3 regions of the Emergencia sp. genome follow, and region 1 is predicted to be linked to each of the others. Evidence: riboswitches for the same ligand, from Rfam matches in the RefSeq annotation. Region 1 holds a riboswitch; each other region holds the start of a gene.
What was found. Region 1 has a riboswitch for cobalamin ahead of ACMQ5W_RS14200 (hypothetical protein). Riboswitches for the same ligand answer to the same signal wherever they lie in the genome.
Positions count from the first base shown of each region.

Region 2: linked by a shared signal. The riboswitch ahead of ACMQ5W_RS08380 (energy-coupling factor ABC transporter permease) and the one ahead of ACMQ5W_RS14200 (hypothetical protein) in region 1 are both predicted to bind cobalamin.
Region 3: linked by a shared signal. The riboswitch ahead of cbiD (cobalt-precorrin-5B (C(1))-methyltransferase CbiD) and the one ahead of ACMQ5W_RS14200 (hypothetical protein) in region 1 are both predicted to bind cobalamin.

Region 1 is NZ_DBFWLQ010000021.1:22,574-26,787, reverse strand. It holds gene ACMQ5W_RS14205 (bacterial Ig-like domain-containing protein) at 1-976, opposite strand, end outside; gene ACMQ5W_RS14200 (hypothetical protein) at 1,047-1,721, opposite strand; cobalamin riboswitch at 2,005-2,195, opposite strand; gene ACMQ5W_RS14195 (DUF4430 domain-containing protein) at 2,256-3,602, opposite strand; gene ACMQ5W_RS14190 (fibronectin type III domain-containing protein) at 3,605-4,214, opposite strand, start outside.
Region 2 is NZ_DBFWLQ010000009.1:17,804-22,017, reverse strand. It holds gene ACMQ5W_RS08395 (energy-coupling factor ABC transporter ATP-binding protein) at 1-720, opposite strand, end outside; gene cbiQ (cobalt ECF transporter T component CbiQ) at 729-1,505, opposite strand; gene ACMQ5W_RS08385 (energy-coupling factor ABC transporter substrate-binding protein) at 1,492-1,839, opposite strand; gene ACMQ5W_RS08380 (energy-coupling factor ABC transporter permease) at 1,842-2,591, opposite strand; cobalamin riboswitch at 2,830-3,012, opposite strand; gene ACMQ5W_RS08375 (SpoIIE family protein phosphatase) at 3,124-4,214, opposite strand, start outside.
Region 3 is NZ_DBFWLQ010000024.1:168,779-172,992, forward strand. It holds gene miaB (tRNA (N6-isopentenyl adenosine(37)-C2)-methylthiotransferase MiaB) at 1-713, shown strand, start outside; gene ACMQ5W_RS15895 (NUDIX hydrolase) at 725-1,279, shown strand; cobalamin riboswitch at 1,447-1,640, shown strand; gene cbiD (cobalt-precorrin-5B (C(1))-methyltransferase CbiD) at 1,744-2,865, shown strand; gene cobI (precorrin-2 C(20)-methyltransferase) at 2,866-3,552, shown strand; gene cobM (precorrin-4 C(11)-methyltransferase) at 3,556-4,214, shown strand, end outside.

The sequences.
Region 1 (4,214 bases):
AAGTAGTTGGAGGTTTGTAGGAGGCTGCAGTTTCACCAGCAATTTTAGTCGTATTACTTGGACTTGCGGTCTTAGAAGCAACCTTGTGCCACTGATAGGATAACGTTCCGTTTCCTTCTGTATGTACTGCTACAGTTAAAGGCTTACTCTCTGCCCCCTGCACATAGCTAATAGGCGGAATTGTCTTGAGATTTGTTGTAAAATATGGTACGTAGTCAATTTCTGTTTTCTGCAGTGTTAAAGTATACGTTGTACTTTCAAAGCCGTCAGTACTTACTACAATGGGAATCTCCATTGTATCCCCATTACTCCAGTCCGGTGTTATTTTAACTTCCTTTCCAGAAACTCCGTTCACAGTAATAGCTGCATTTCCAGCACTCTGCGTTTTTACTGTAATTGCTGTAACGGACTTTGGAATCTCAGCAGTATACGATAAAGTATCATAAGAAAAAGAAGGTGCTATATCTCGTGTATTTCCATTATCATCCTCTAATTCCAGACCTGTTAAAAATTGTTGATATTTAATATTAATTTTATATGTTTTCGGAACACCCGAGTTATTCCCAACCTGGATTTCCAAAGTTTTAACATCCTGGGTCAAATAAGTCTCAAGCTTTGCAAAGTTATCCGAAGATAGTTCGATGGCTGCGCCCCCTCCTACACCAGGATATTTAGCAGTTACTTTTACATCATTTGGCAGATCATCTCCCTGGTATTTAACTTGGAGTTTTGAATTTAGCGCCATATGCCAAGGCAGCACAATATCATACTCCTCGTTTTCTGGTCTAAAAGATTCCTTTAGCTGAATATCATTCGGTTTAGAAGTGCGTGAATCAATTAGTTGAATCTCAATACCACTAATATCGCTCGCCCCCACTTGAGGTTCTGGAACATTGCTTGCCATGACCTGAACTGGAAGCATGGAAAGTATTAGTGCAAATACAGCAATTATACTTATTACTTTCTTTCTCATCATTTCTCCCTATAAGCAAAGAAACGAACAAGCCGCCGTACTGGGCAGCAGCTTGTTCTATCATAGTTATAACTTACTCAGTCCAAGCGGATCCTGTATCCCAAGTCATATCATATGGGCTGACATCAAATATGATTTCCATGCCATCTACCAATTTAATGTTGCTGGTATATCCGCTGGCAGCTGTCATGGTTCCGTCAGCATACTTATATGCTACGTTCCATCCAGTGCCTGTTGAGCGACCCCATTTGTTTCCATTTTCGCCCTTAAAATAGGTTGTTGCATTGGACACTAGTGGGTAATTAACGATGTTGGAAATATAGCCGCCATTTGGTGTTGTCCAGCTGTCCCATCCGCCTACGACGGTAGGATTTCCGCTTTCATCTTCATTGGAGTAATTATCCCAAACTGCTGCAATAATTGCATCAATTACTGTTGCATCGCCTGCTTGAGGATCAGTGACACCTGCCGGCAAATAAACAGATTTCAAATTCATATCGCTAATATAGTAATCGACTGTTGCGATATCTACATTATAGTTTGCAATCTGTGTAGGCAGCTGTGCATTAATGACGCCATTGCCTGTATAGTTGCCAGATGTGTCAAAGTTACCATAGGTAACGGATACTTTTACGGACGGATCCGCTGTACTTGCAAACGATGTTGTCGTCATAGCAAACATCATTGCCATTGTCATTACCATTGCCATCATAACAGCAATGATTCTTCTTGAACGTTTTTTAGTCATTTTTGACCTCCTTTATCTTTTAGAGCATAATGCTCTTCTTATGTTACCTAAGAATCGCAGCGGAATTGCTGCAGTTCTGCTAAAGAGTGGCCACTCTTTCTATATGTAAGCAGTCCCCCTTACGTGGATTGCTGTACAAACAAATATATGCTCGGCATTCTTTTGACGTCTGTCTGGTCCATATTAGCCAGCTTTCTTACAGACAAATAAAAACGGACCATGACTAAATAGCCACAGTCCGTATTAACTGACAGTTTTCTTTCCATCCTCGTCGTTTCTCCGCCGACTAGAAATCGAATTATGCAGGTCTCCTGACTCGTGAATCATCATCCTTCTCTCCCTTCCCGGTTTCCCAGTGGGTGGCTGTGCCTTAGAGAAGAACTCCTCATTTACAGTGGCGGGACCGTGCAGGACTTACACCTGCTTCCCTCTTAGCTCCTCCTTAAGAGGAGAACATAAAACGCCGATATGTAATTGTTTTTCGTGTCTTCATTCTATCATCATACTGACATAAAATCAACACAATTTTTCTTATCACGACATGCTGTTATCGCCCACGTCTTTGCCCAGATCGCAAGTATAAACCCAGACAATCTTATCTCCGTCCTTCAGCGTGTATTCAGAACTTCCATAATTAGGAAAACTTTCATTGACCTTGTACATCCAGCCGCTTAACTTGCCGCCGTCAAACTCGTAGAGATAATTGATGCCCTCTACGTAATAAGAACCGTAAGTCGGCGTATACGACGACTCTACTTGAATGTTTTTATTTCTGCATACCCTATTCAGCACATCATATGCGGTGCTGTCTTTTTTGACAGTAACCTTCGTAGTCGGCAAAATGATTCCGTCTGATGGAACGTAAGCCTCCAGCGCCGGGTCCTCTAGCTTTGATAAATCATTGGCCAACGTGTCACATCTAATTTCTATGGAAACAGAGATTTTTTCCTCTTCTGGGGTCGTTGCCGGTGAAGAACCGCCGCCGTTTCCCGTGTTGTTATTCTGATCGGAATCCTTCGAAGTGCCGCTGTCATTCTTATCCTCAACGGCTTTTTCTGCTTTTTTAATATCCACCGTCTTCTCAGCGTCTTTGTGAATTTTTTTAGTCAGAACGACGTAATCTCCGCCCTCCTCGACAGAAAAGGCCGCCTGCTGTGCCTTAAGGTCGATCTTCGCCTTGGATACAAACTCCAATTTGCCCTTCTCTAAGTCAACTTTATATGCCCATCCTGTTGTTTTCTTCTCGCTATAGATAGGAATAGAGACCTTAAGTGTGCCCCCAAAGGTGCCTTGCTGGTAGAACGAGATAATCTGTCCCTGCAATGACAATTTGCTAAGAATATGATTAATCTGCTCGTAATACGGCCCCTCTTCCTTTGCCGTCAAATTAATTGTTACAGGCTTTTTTACATTGGCGCCATCAAGGGTATAGGTCATCTCCTTCTTATCCTTGATCTCTATCGTATACTCTTTTGCTTCTTTTGATGCAGCTAGTTTCTTAACTACAGACTGTTCTACGACATCTCCGTTTTCCGCATTTTTAAATTCCTTTGTCTGGTCTTTCAAAGCCTCATAAGCCTCTTTTTTGTCGTTGTACTCGCTGTCTTCAGATTTAGAAATCTGTTTTGCCGACTTAATCTGCCTTTCAAAAGCAAGCAGTGTGTACTGGGCGTACTGCCCCTTTTCATTCCCTGCGTTGTTCCGTTGATCAGAGAGCAGTTCCTGGGCGGTTTTAATCTGCTCCTTTAAAGAATCCGAGTAATCTGCCTTCTCAACGTTCATATCAAGAATCAGGTACACAGCCAGTGCGACTACAATCAGAATTACGGCAATGACGCGCAGCCGCTTGCGCTTCACTTTCTTTTCAAAATCCTTATCCATACTTATTTCACTTTAACCCTTTGCACCGTGCTGTAGCTTCCATAAATCTTGTTGCCCTTGACGTCTGTTTTATAAGCCCTTACTTTTACGTAATATGTTTTACCTTTTTTCAAAGATTTTATCGTTTTTACCGTCGACGACTTGGAAGCAGTTGTGCTCTTACTGCCGGTGAACTTACTGCTCACCGCGTATCTGATCTGGTAACCCTTCACCCCGCTAATCTTTTTCCATTTAACCGTCATGGTCTTTGTTTTCGTCGATTTCAGCGAGGTAATGGCTGCTTTCTTTGGTTTGGAGATGGTCTTCCCATCCGTCATATCATATAACGAACTCTTTCCGCCGAGCAATCGGTCATAGGCCACTAACGTGTAATATCCCTGTTCCGTAGCCATGGAATTGACCACTGGCTTATATCCTGCTGTACTAGTATTTACATGGCGAAATCCACCACTGTTTTCGTCGTAATAAGTCAGCAAAGCGTCGAGCACTGATTTTCCATTTCTGATAAAGCGATTATCTTTGGTTGGATCAATCCCCAGGGCTGTCAGCCCTACGATCACCTGACAATTGCTTTCTGCATTTTTCGTTCCCCATGAATCAAAGCCGCCGTCA
Region 2 (4,214 bases), on a different contig from region 1:
ATTGGTCTTTTCCAAGACCTCACTATTTGAGAACACATCTACAGGCGCTCCCTGCATCAGTGTCTTTCCATCGTGAATCAGAACGATTTCTTCTGCCCACTCTAAAGCATAGTCTACATTGTGGGTGGACATCAGCACGGTAATACCCTGGTCAACCAACATGTCTACTATTTTGTTGACAATGACCGTATGCTTTGGATCCAAAGAGGAAGCCGGTTCGTCCAGAATGATCACTTCTGGATTCATGACCAGGACGTCTGCAATGGACACTTGCTTTTTCTGACCGCCGGAGAGAGAATGGGTCGGTTTCTCCATAAAAGGCGTAATTTCCAGGGTCTCAATCACCTGTTCCACCGCCTCCTTGGCGTCCATTTCACTCATGCCGACGTTCAAAGCACCAAAAGAGATTTCCTGAAATACTGATGCAGAAAAGAGCTGATTGTCCGGGTCCTGAAAGACGATGCCTACTTTGCTCCTCAGGTTCAAAAGGCCCTTCTTACTGTAATCAACAGCTTCTCCATCAATATACAGGGTTCCGCCGGCAGGCCTGTGAATGCCGTTGAGACATAGAAAAAAAGTGGATTTCCCTGCTCCGTTAGCCCCCATAAAGGCTACCTTTTTCCCTCTCTCAATTTCCAAACTCATACCGTTGAGAGAATAGCTCTTTTCGTCGTCGTAGGAAAAGTATAACTCCTCTGCTTTGATGATGATATCTTTCATCAGAACTCCTATCCTTGCAATTTTATAAATACGGTGAACCCTAAAAGAACGAGTTCAAATACTGCAATCATTATGATGTTTCTCTTGCTGACGTCGTGATTTTCCTCCAGCACTTTGATTTCTCCACTGTAGCACCTTGCCTCCATAGCATCGTAGAGGTTTCTTGAGCGTTTCATGGCTCGGATGAAAAGAGCCTGCACCATGCCGCCGAAAGATTTGATCGATGTACGAAGATCCTTGTGTCCCAACCTGGCATTCTGGGATGTGGAAATGTAGTAAGCTACATCCAGCAGGACAAAGATGTATCGGTAAATCAAGAGCATCAGTTCCAAAAGCAGAGCCGGGCAGTGCATCTTTCGCAAGACAGACAGAATGTCCGTCATGGTCGTATTCAGCGACAGGAAATAGAGGCAGGAAACTGCCGCTAAGGCTGTCACAATCAGCTGAAGACCGTGTAAGACAGAATCCCAGCTGCCGGTCAGGAACCAACTGCCAATCTGCAGGGCAAAGGCGTCCAGAGGATGCTTTGATACGTTGACGATAATGGCGGCCGTACTGAGAAGCAGAAAAGCCAGAGGTACCAGCATGAGATTGCCGTACCTCCTGGCTGAGATTCCGCCGATTTTTATGGTCAGAAAGCTGTTAAGAACCATGATGAAAAGTCCCATCACGATGGAACGACTGACAATACAGAATATGAGAGTCAGCACCGCGAAGGCAAACTTTTCAGCTGGGTTAACATATCTGATTTTTGATAAGTAGCAGAGCTTATCAATGACTATCACTGTTTTCTACCTCTTCATCCTTTTTCCATTTATGTCTCTCGTAGAAACGGCCCATGATAAAGGCCACAATCCCCACGCCGATACCTGTCTGCAGACAGAATATCAGACTTTCAATTTCACCGGGAATTTCTCCCCCTAGATACTGTTCCAAAATCGGTTCGAACCAAGGCGTATATTCACTGCCCTGAATTTCCGCCACCATCTGGCTTCCTGCATCGTCAGAACCGCCGAATTCCGCGCCCTTCAGTGCAAAAAAAGGGATGACAGCGATGAGTATGGCGATAACCAGCAGGACGATGACCAGTCCTTTTCTGCTCTTAGTCTTCTTCTCCATGATTATCTGCCCTCCTTTATGAATCCGATGGATCTCAGCTCAGGTTTTGCAAAAGATTCCAAGCCGATGACGATGACCACGGTCAAAATTCCTTCAACGATTGCCAGTGGCAGCTGTGTCGGGGCAAACACGCCCAGGAACTTCACGGCAGAAGCCATGACACCACCTACTTCGGACGGATAAGCGACAGCAAGCTGAATGCTTGTTACACAATATGTAAAGATGTCACCGATCATTGCCGCTAAAAATACAGAAACCATCTTGTTGACCTTTAACTTCTCACAGAGCTTATACACGCCAAAGGAAACGAATGGTCCTGCAATGGCCATGGAAAAAGTATTTGCTCCCAATGTAGTCAAACCACCGTGGGCGAGCAGAATCGCCTGGAATAACAATACGATAATTCCCAGGATGCTGACAGAAGCAGGTCCGAACAAAATCGCGCCGAGACCCGTTCCCGTCATGTGAGAACAGCTTCCTGTAACAGAGGGAATCTTCAGTGACGATATAACGAATATGAATGCTCCAGCCATGGCCAGAACAGTAATTGCTTTTCTATTTTCACTGAGGGTTTTCTTGATGGAAATAAACCCCCATACCACAAAGGGAACACAGATAATCCCCCATACCAGAGAGTGCGTCGCTGGTAAATAACCCTCCATAATGTGCATCGCACTTGCCGTCGGCACGAGTCCGAATGCAACAGAGAGCGCTGAAACAATTGATAAAGTCAGTTTTTGCCTTTTTGTCATTTTTTCTCCTTTCATGAATAAACAAAAATTCACGCATTTTACGACTAACGCTTAGCCAGCCACAGGCTGGCGCGTTAAAGAATAAGGACTTCCCTTCAATTTTCTGTGAAAATTGGGGCAGGACCATTAAAAAAACGCTTGTCCGAAACAGACAGGCGTCTCGCTGGAATCCATCAGCAATGACACTGCTTCTGGGTTTCCATGCGTGTTCACACCCGGCCATCGTTCGTAACCTTGTGCAAATTGGCTGTATTCAGGTAGTTCTTCTGACTTAGACATCAAACACTCACATCTGCGCCTTCCCAGTTTCCCAGTGACATTGTTGAGATGTGGCTACGTCTTCACAGCGGCGTGACCGTGCAAGTCTCTCACTTGCTTCTCTTTTAACCCCTGTTCGGGGACCTTCCTACATTCAATTGTAATTTTATTCTACTACGACATTTACGTTCTTGTCAAGGTAAACAAGAAGAAAGACCACGGTAAACTGTCCTTTACCAAACTCAGCAACATTGGACAAGAAAAAAGCGGCAGCTTAAATAGCTGCCACCATGACGGTCAGATCGTCCCGTTCCCTAATTCCATATTTTTCCGCCGCTTTGTTGACGATTAATTCCGCCACCGTATCCGGGTCGCGGCTGCCAAGTTCTGTCAGACGTTCTCTCAGCCAGAGGCCGTCCGGGTCGCGGCGGTCGCAGTCAGTAACACCATCCGAGACCATAATCAGCAGGTCACCCCGCTTCAGTCTCACGTCGATGTATTCCAGCTTCAGTCCGTCGACAATCCCCACCGGCGGCGCAGGCCGTTTCAACATAGATACACTGCCATTATGTTTTACAAAGGTGGATGCAGCGCCCATCTTAAAAATCTGCGCTCTGCCGGTCACCTTATCTATAATGGCTAAATCCACTGTAGCGAACATCTCCGCGCTGTTTCCCGTCATCAGAATCGCATTGACTGTTTTCATGGCGATGTCCACATCAAAGCCTGCCGCCAGCAGCTTGGAAAGCGTCGTAACCACCAGCTTGCTTTCTGTGGCCGCCCGACTGCCCTTCCCCATACCATCACTGATAATCAGAGCCTGTTTATTTTTACCGAAGGAGAAAGAAAGACAACTGTCCCCTGACACCGCCTCGAAAGCATAAGATGCACTGCCCACCAAAATCTGAGGCGCGTTTTTTTCAGCTGATGATGCTCCTCGACCGTCTAAATCCGTCATCAGCTCGCTGACCGTCCTGGCCATGCCGTCAAATTGGTAAGAGACAATCTGCTTATTATCCATCCCCGCACTGTACAGCTTGCTCAGACTGAGAAAGACCTCCCGCTTTTTCATCAAATCCCGCTTAATGGCTTCTAGTTTCAGGTCTGCCCCCGTAGCCGACTGCTGGCAAAACCGTTCTTCACCGATGCACCACAACCTGGTGATGATGCTGCTGGGTACAGCGATAAATAAAGCCATCACAGCCGCGGCCCCATAAATTTGATCGCTGGCTGATACGGCAATGGTGGCAAAAATCGTCAGCGCTAACATCGTTTTTCGGTATTTTCCGTCAATCAGTGAGGCCAAAAACCAGCCGGTGAGCATCCCCGCAAAGAGGGCGATGAAGAGTTCTCCATGATCCACGT
Region 3 (4,214 bases), on a different contig from region 1:
AGAATGTCAATTCTTACCGTGGCGATGAAAAAACTGATTTTGCGGATTTGCTCTATCGCCTCAATGAGATAGACGGGCTTGAGCGCATCCGCTTTATGACTTCTCATCCTAAGGATTTATCGGACAAGCTGATTCAAGCTTTTGTGGACTGCGATAAACTCTGTAAGAATATTCACCTGCCGGTACAGTCTGGCAGCAGTCGTATTCTAAAGAGAATGAACAGGAAATATACAAAAGACGCGTATCTGGAACTGGTGGCAAAGCTGAAAGCAGCTGTGCCTGGTATTACCATGTCTACAGATATCATCGTGGGGTTTCCGGGCGAGACTGAGGAGGATTTTGAGGAGACCCTGGATTTGGTTCGAAAGGTGAGATACGATTCTGCTTTTACCTTCCTGTACTCCATTAGAAAGGGAACTCCAGCAGAAAAATATGAGGAGCAGGTGGCAGAAGACGTAAAGCATGAGCGGTTTAATCGGCTGGTAGACCTGATCAATTCCATCAGCGCAGAGAAAAATGCCCAGTATACTGGAAGGATTGAAAGAGTCCTCGTGGAGGGAGCGAGCAAAACCAACAGCAAGACCCTCTCGGGCAGGACCGACGGATTCAAATTAGTCAATTTTGAAGGGACAAAGGACATGATCGGTAATTTGATCGACGTAGAAATTACGGAAGGGAAGACCTTCAGCCTGGAAGGCAGACTTAGAAAGTGATGGCAGCGGATATGAAAAATCTGAAACATATTGTAGAAAACTATAGACCGACCTGCGAACAGGAAACATGCGATCGGAAAATCATGTTGCAATTCTTAACTGCAAATGCGGATTGTCTGACTCGCGACAACCAGATCGCCCATTTTACTGCATCATCGTGGATTGTCAATAGGAGGAGAGATAAAGTTTTGATGGCATACCACAATATTTACGACAGTTGGGCCTGGACTGGAGGCCATGCTGACGGAGAAGCGGATCTGCTGCAGGTGGCTATCAGAGAGGCTTGCGAGGAGACGGGCATCACATCAGTACGGCCAGTCAAAGAAAGACCATGTTCTTTAGAAATCATTACCGTGGACGGGCATATCAAACGAGGAAGTTACGTTGCTTCGCACCTGCACATGAACTTGACCTATCTTTTGGAAGCGGACGAGGGCCAAGACCTCTTTGTGAAAGCCGATGAAAACAGCGGTGTCAGATGGATACCTTGTGATGAACTCGACAAATTCGTCAGTGAGCCGTGGATGATGACGTGGGTGTACGAGAAACTGCTGAAACTGCTTTGAAAAAAGCAGTTTTTTTCCTTGAATACTATCAATTGATAGTCTATCAGGAGACGAGATTGATTTTGAATTAACAAAAACAATGAAAATCCTCAAGAAGCCGATGAAAGTTTCTCCCCAATCTGTTGACACGGTCAATTTAATATAATATAATTTTATCTGTTGAAGTGAAATTGAATAGAAATATTGGTTGACAGAACAAGTCGTAATATGGAATCAGGTGAAAAACCTGAACAGTCCTGCTGCCGTAATGATTGAGTTTCATGCGAGGCGAAAGCCAGCCACTGAGGGGTCCCCTTGGGAAGGTGCATGTGAGACGCCTGAGATCAAAGTCGGAAGACATCCCAATATTTGGCCATAAAAGTCACAGGATATGAGTTTTAGGTTAATATTGGAGAATTTATTTTAGAAGATATTAAGAACCCGAGTCCTGGAGATTCGGGTTCTTGTTTTTGGTAAGGAAGTATATGGAAAAATTTACGGTTAAGAATGGAAAAAGACTGAGATTTGGATATACCACGGGAAGCTGTGCGACGGCCGCTTCAGCGGCGGCGCTGGAAATGCTGCTATTTGGCAGCAAAGTGGCACGAGCAGACATTACGTTGCCTTCGGGAGAAAAAGCATCCTTTGAGATTGGAGATATAGCTGCCGAACCTGACCAGGTCAGCTGTTCGGTCACCAAAGACGGCGGCGACGATCCTGATGCGACCCATGGGGCTAAGATCTTTGCCAAGGTTCGTCTCACAGAGGGGGATATCTGTGTCAAAGGCGGCGAAGGCGTGGGTCTGGTTACGGCTAAGGGGCTGCAATGTGCAGTCGGAGAGCCAGCTATCAATCCGGTGCCAAGAAGGATGATGATCGAAAATGCCCGGCGCATTTTGCAGCGTTACGGCACAGACTGCGGCGCAGAGATTACCATTTCTGTGCCGGAAGGAAAGGATATCGCGGAGAAAACTTATAATCCCCGCCTGGGAATCGTAGGGGGAATTTCCATTCTCGGGACGACTGGAATCGTAGACCCTATGAGTGAGAAAGCGCTCGTGGACACCATCAAAGCAGTTATTGACAAACAATATGAGGAGGACCCCGAAAACATTCTCATCTCCCCTGGCAATTACGGCAGGGACTTTTGCCGGGATTATCTGGGTCTGGACATCGAAAGGGCGGTGCCTGTGTCTAATTACATTGGTGAAGCTTTGGATTACATCAAATACAAGGGTTTCAAGAAAATACTCTTTGTTGGGCACACCGGAAAACTGATCAAAATTGCCGCGGGCGTCATGAATACCCATTCCGCTTATGCTGACTGCAGAATGGAGGTGATCGGCGTTCACAGCGCTATCTGCGGTGCTGATGCGAAGACCGTAGAACAGATTATGAAGTGCGTCACCACAGACGAAGCCTTCGATTTGATCAAAGACAAGTCCTATTATGCGGAAGTGAAGAATAGAATTTTAGAGAAGGTGCTCTACCATCTGCGCTTCCGGCTCAAAGGACAGGCAGAGATTGAGACAATCATGTTTACAACAGATAGAAGTCATATCATCAAAAGCCCTGGGGCTGATATGATGACGGAAAGGTACATATAAATGAAAGGTAAATTTTTTGCAGTAGGTGTAGGACCGGGAGACCCGGAATTGATTACCTTGAAGGCAATCAACACGATGAAGAACAGCGACGTCATCGCAGTGCCGAAAAGCGGCGCTTCAGAGAATATCGCTCTGAAAATTGCAGGGGCATATATAGAAGGCAAAACCCTTTTAGAGTGTGATATGCCTATGATCAAGGACAAGGAACGGCTGGATCAATACCACGACCAATCGGCAGAAGAAATCGGAGCCTTGCTGTTAGAAGGCAAGACCGTTTCCTTCCTGACATTGGGCGATCCTGCCATTTACAGTACCGTGATGTACGTACACAGAAGACTGACAAATCAGGGATTTGATACAGCCATCATTCCAGGCATTCCCTCCTTTTGCGGTGCGGCAGCCAGCTTGAATACTTCTCTCTGTGAAAGAGATGAAATGCTGCATATCGTGCCTGCGACTTATAAAGGCCATCAGGCGGAAGAACTTGAAGGAACTAGAGTTTTGATGAAATCTGGTAAGAAAATCATGGCACTGAGAGATGACCTGATCAGGCAGAACGCCATGATGGTGGAATGCGCCACCATGGAAAATGAAAGAGTTTACAAAGATTTGAGCGAGCTGAAAGAACAGTCCAGCTATTTTTCTTTAATCGTTATTCCCTCAGAAGATAGACAGAAGGAGAAATAAACAATGATATATTTTATCGGAGCAGGTCCTGGTGCAGCAGATTTAATTACTGTGAGGGGAGCAGAACTACTTAAAAAAGCTGACGTTATCATCTACGCGGGCTCACTGGTGAATCCGGCACTGCTGGATTATGCCAAAGAAGGCTGTCAGATTTTCAATAGTGCAAAGATGACATTAGAAGAGGTCATCGAAGTGATGAAGAAAAATAAAGAAAAAGATGTTGTCAGACTTCACACAGGCGACCCTTGTATTTACGGAGCTATCAGAGAACAGATGGATATTTTGGACAGAGAATCTCTGGAGTACGTATCCGTGCCGGGGGTCAGTTCCTTTATAGGTGCAGCGGCCGCCCTGAACGCAGAATATACACTGCCAAACGTAAGCCAGACAGTGATTTTGACCAGAATGGCAGGAAGAACACCGGTTCCCGAAAAAGAGGAAATTTCAAAATTGGCTTCTCACGGCGCTACGATGGTTGTATTTCTTACATCCACCATGCTGGCAGAGTTGTCTGCGCGATTGATCGAAGGCGGTTATGCGCCGGATTCTCCGGCAGCGATTGTGTACAAGGCGACTTGGCCGGACGAAAAGGTCGTGAGAACGACGGTTGAAAACATCGCAAAAGCCGCAGAAGAGAATGGCATCAACAAAATGGCGTTGAT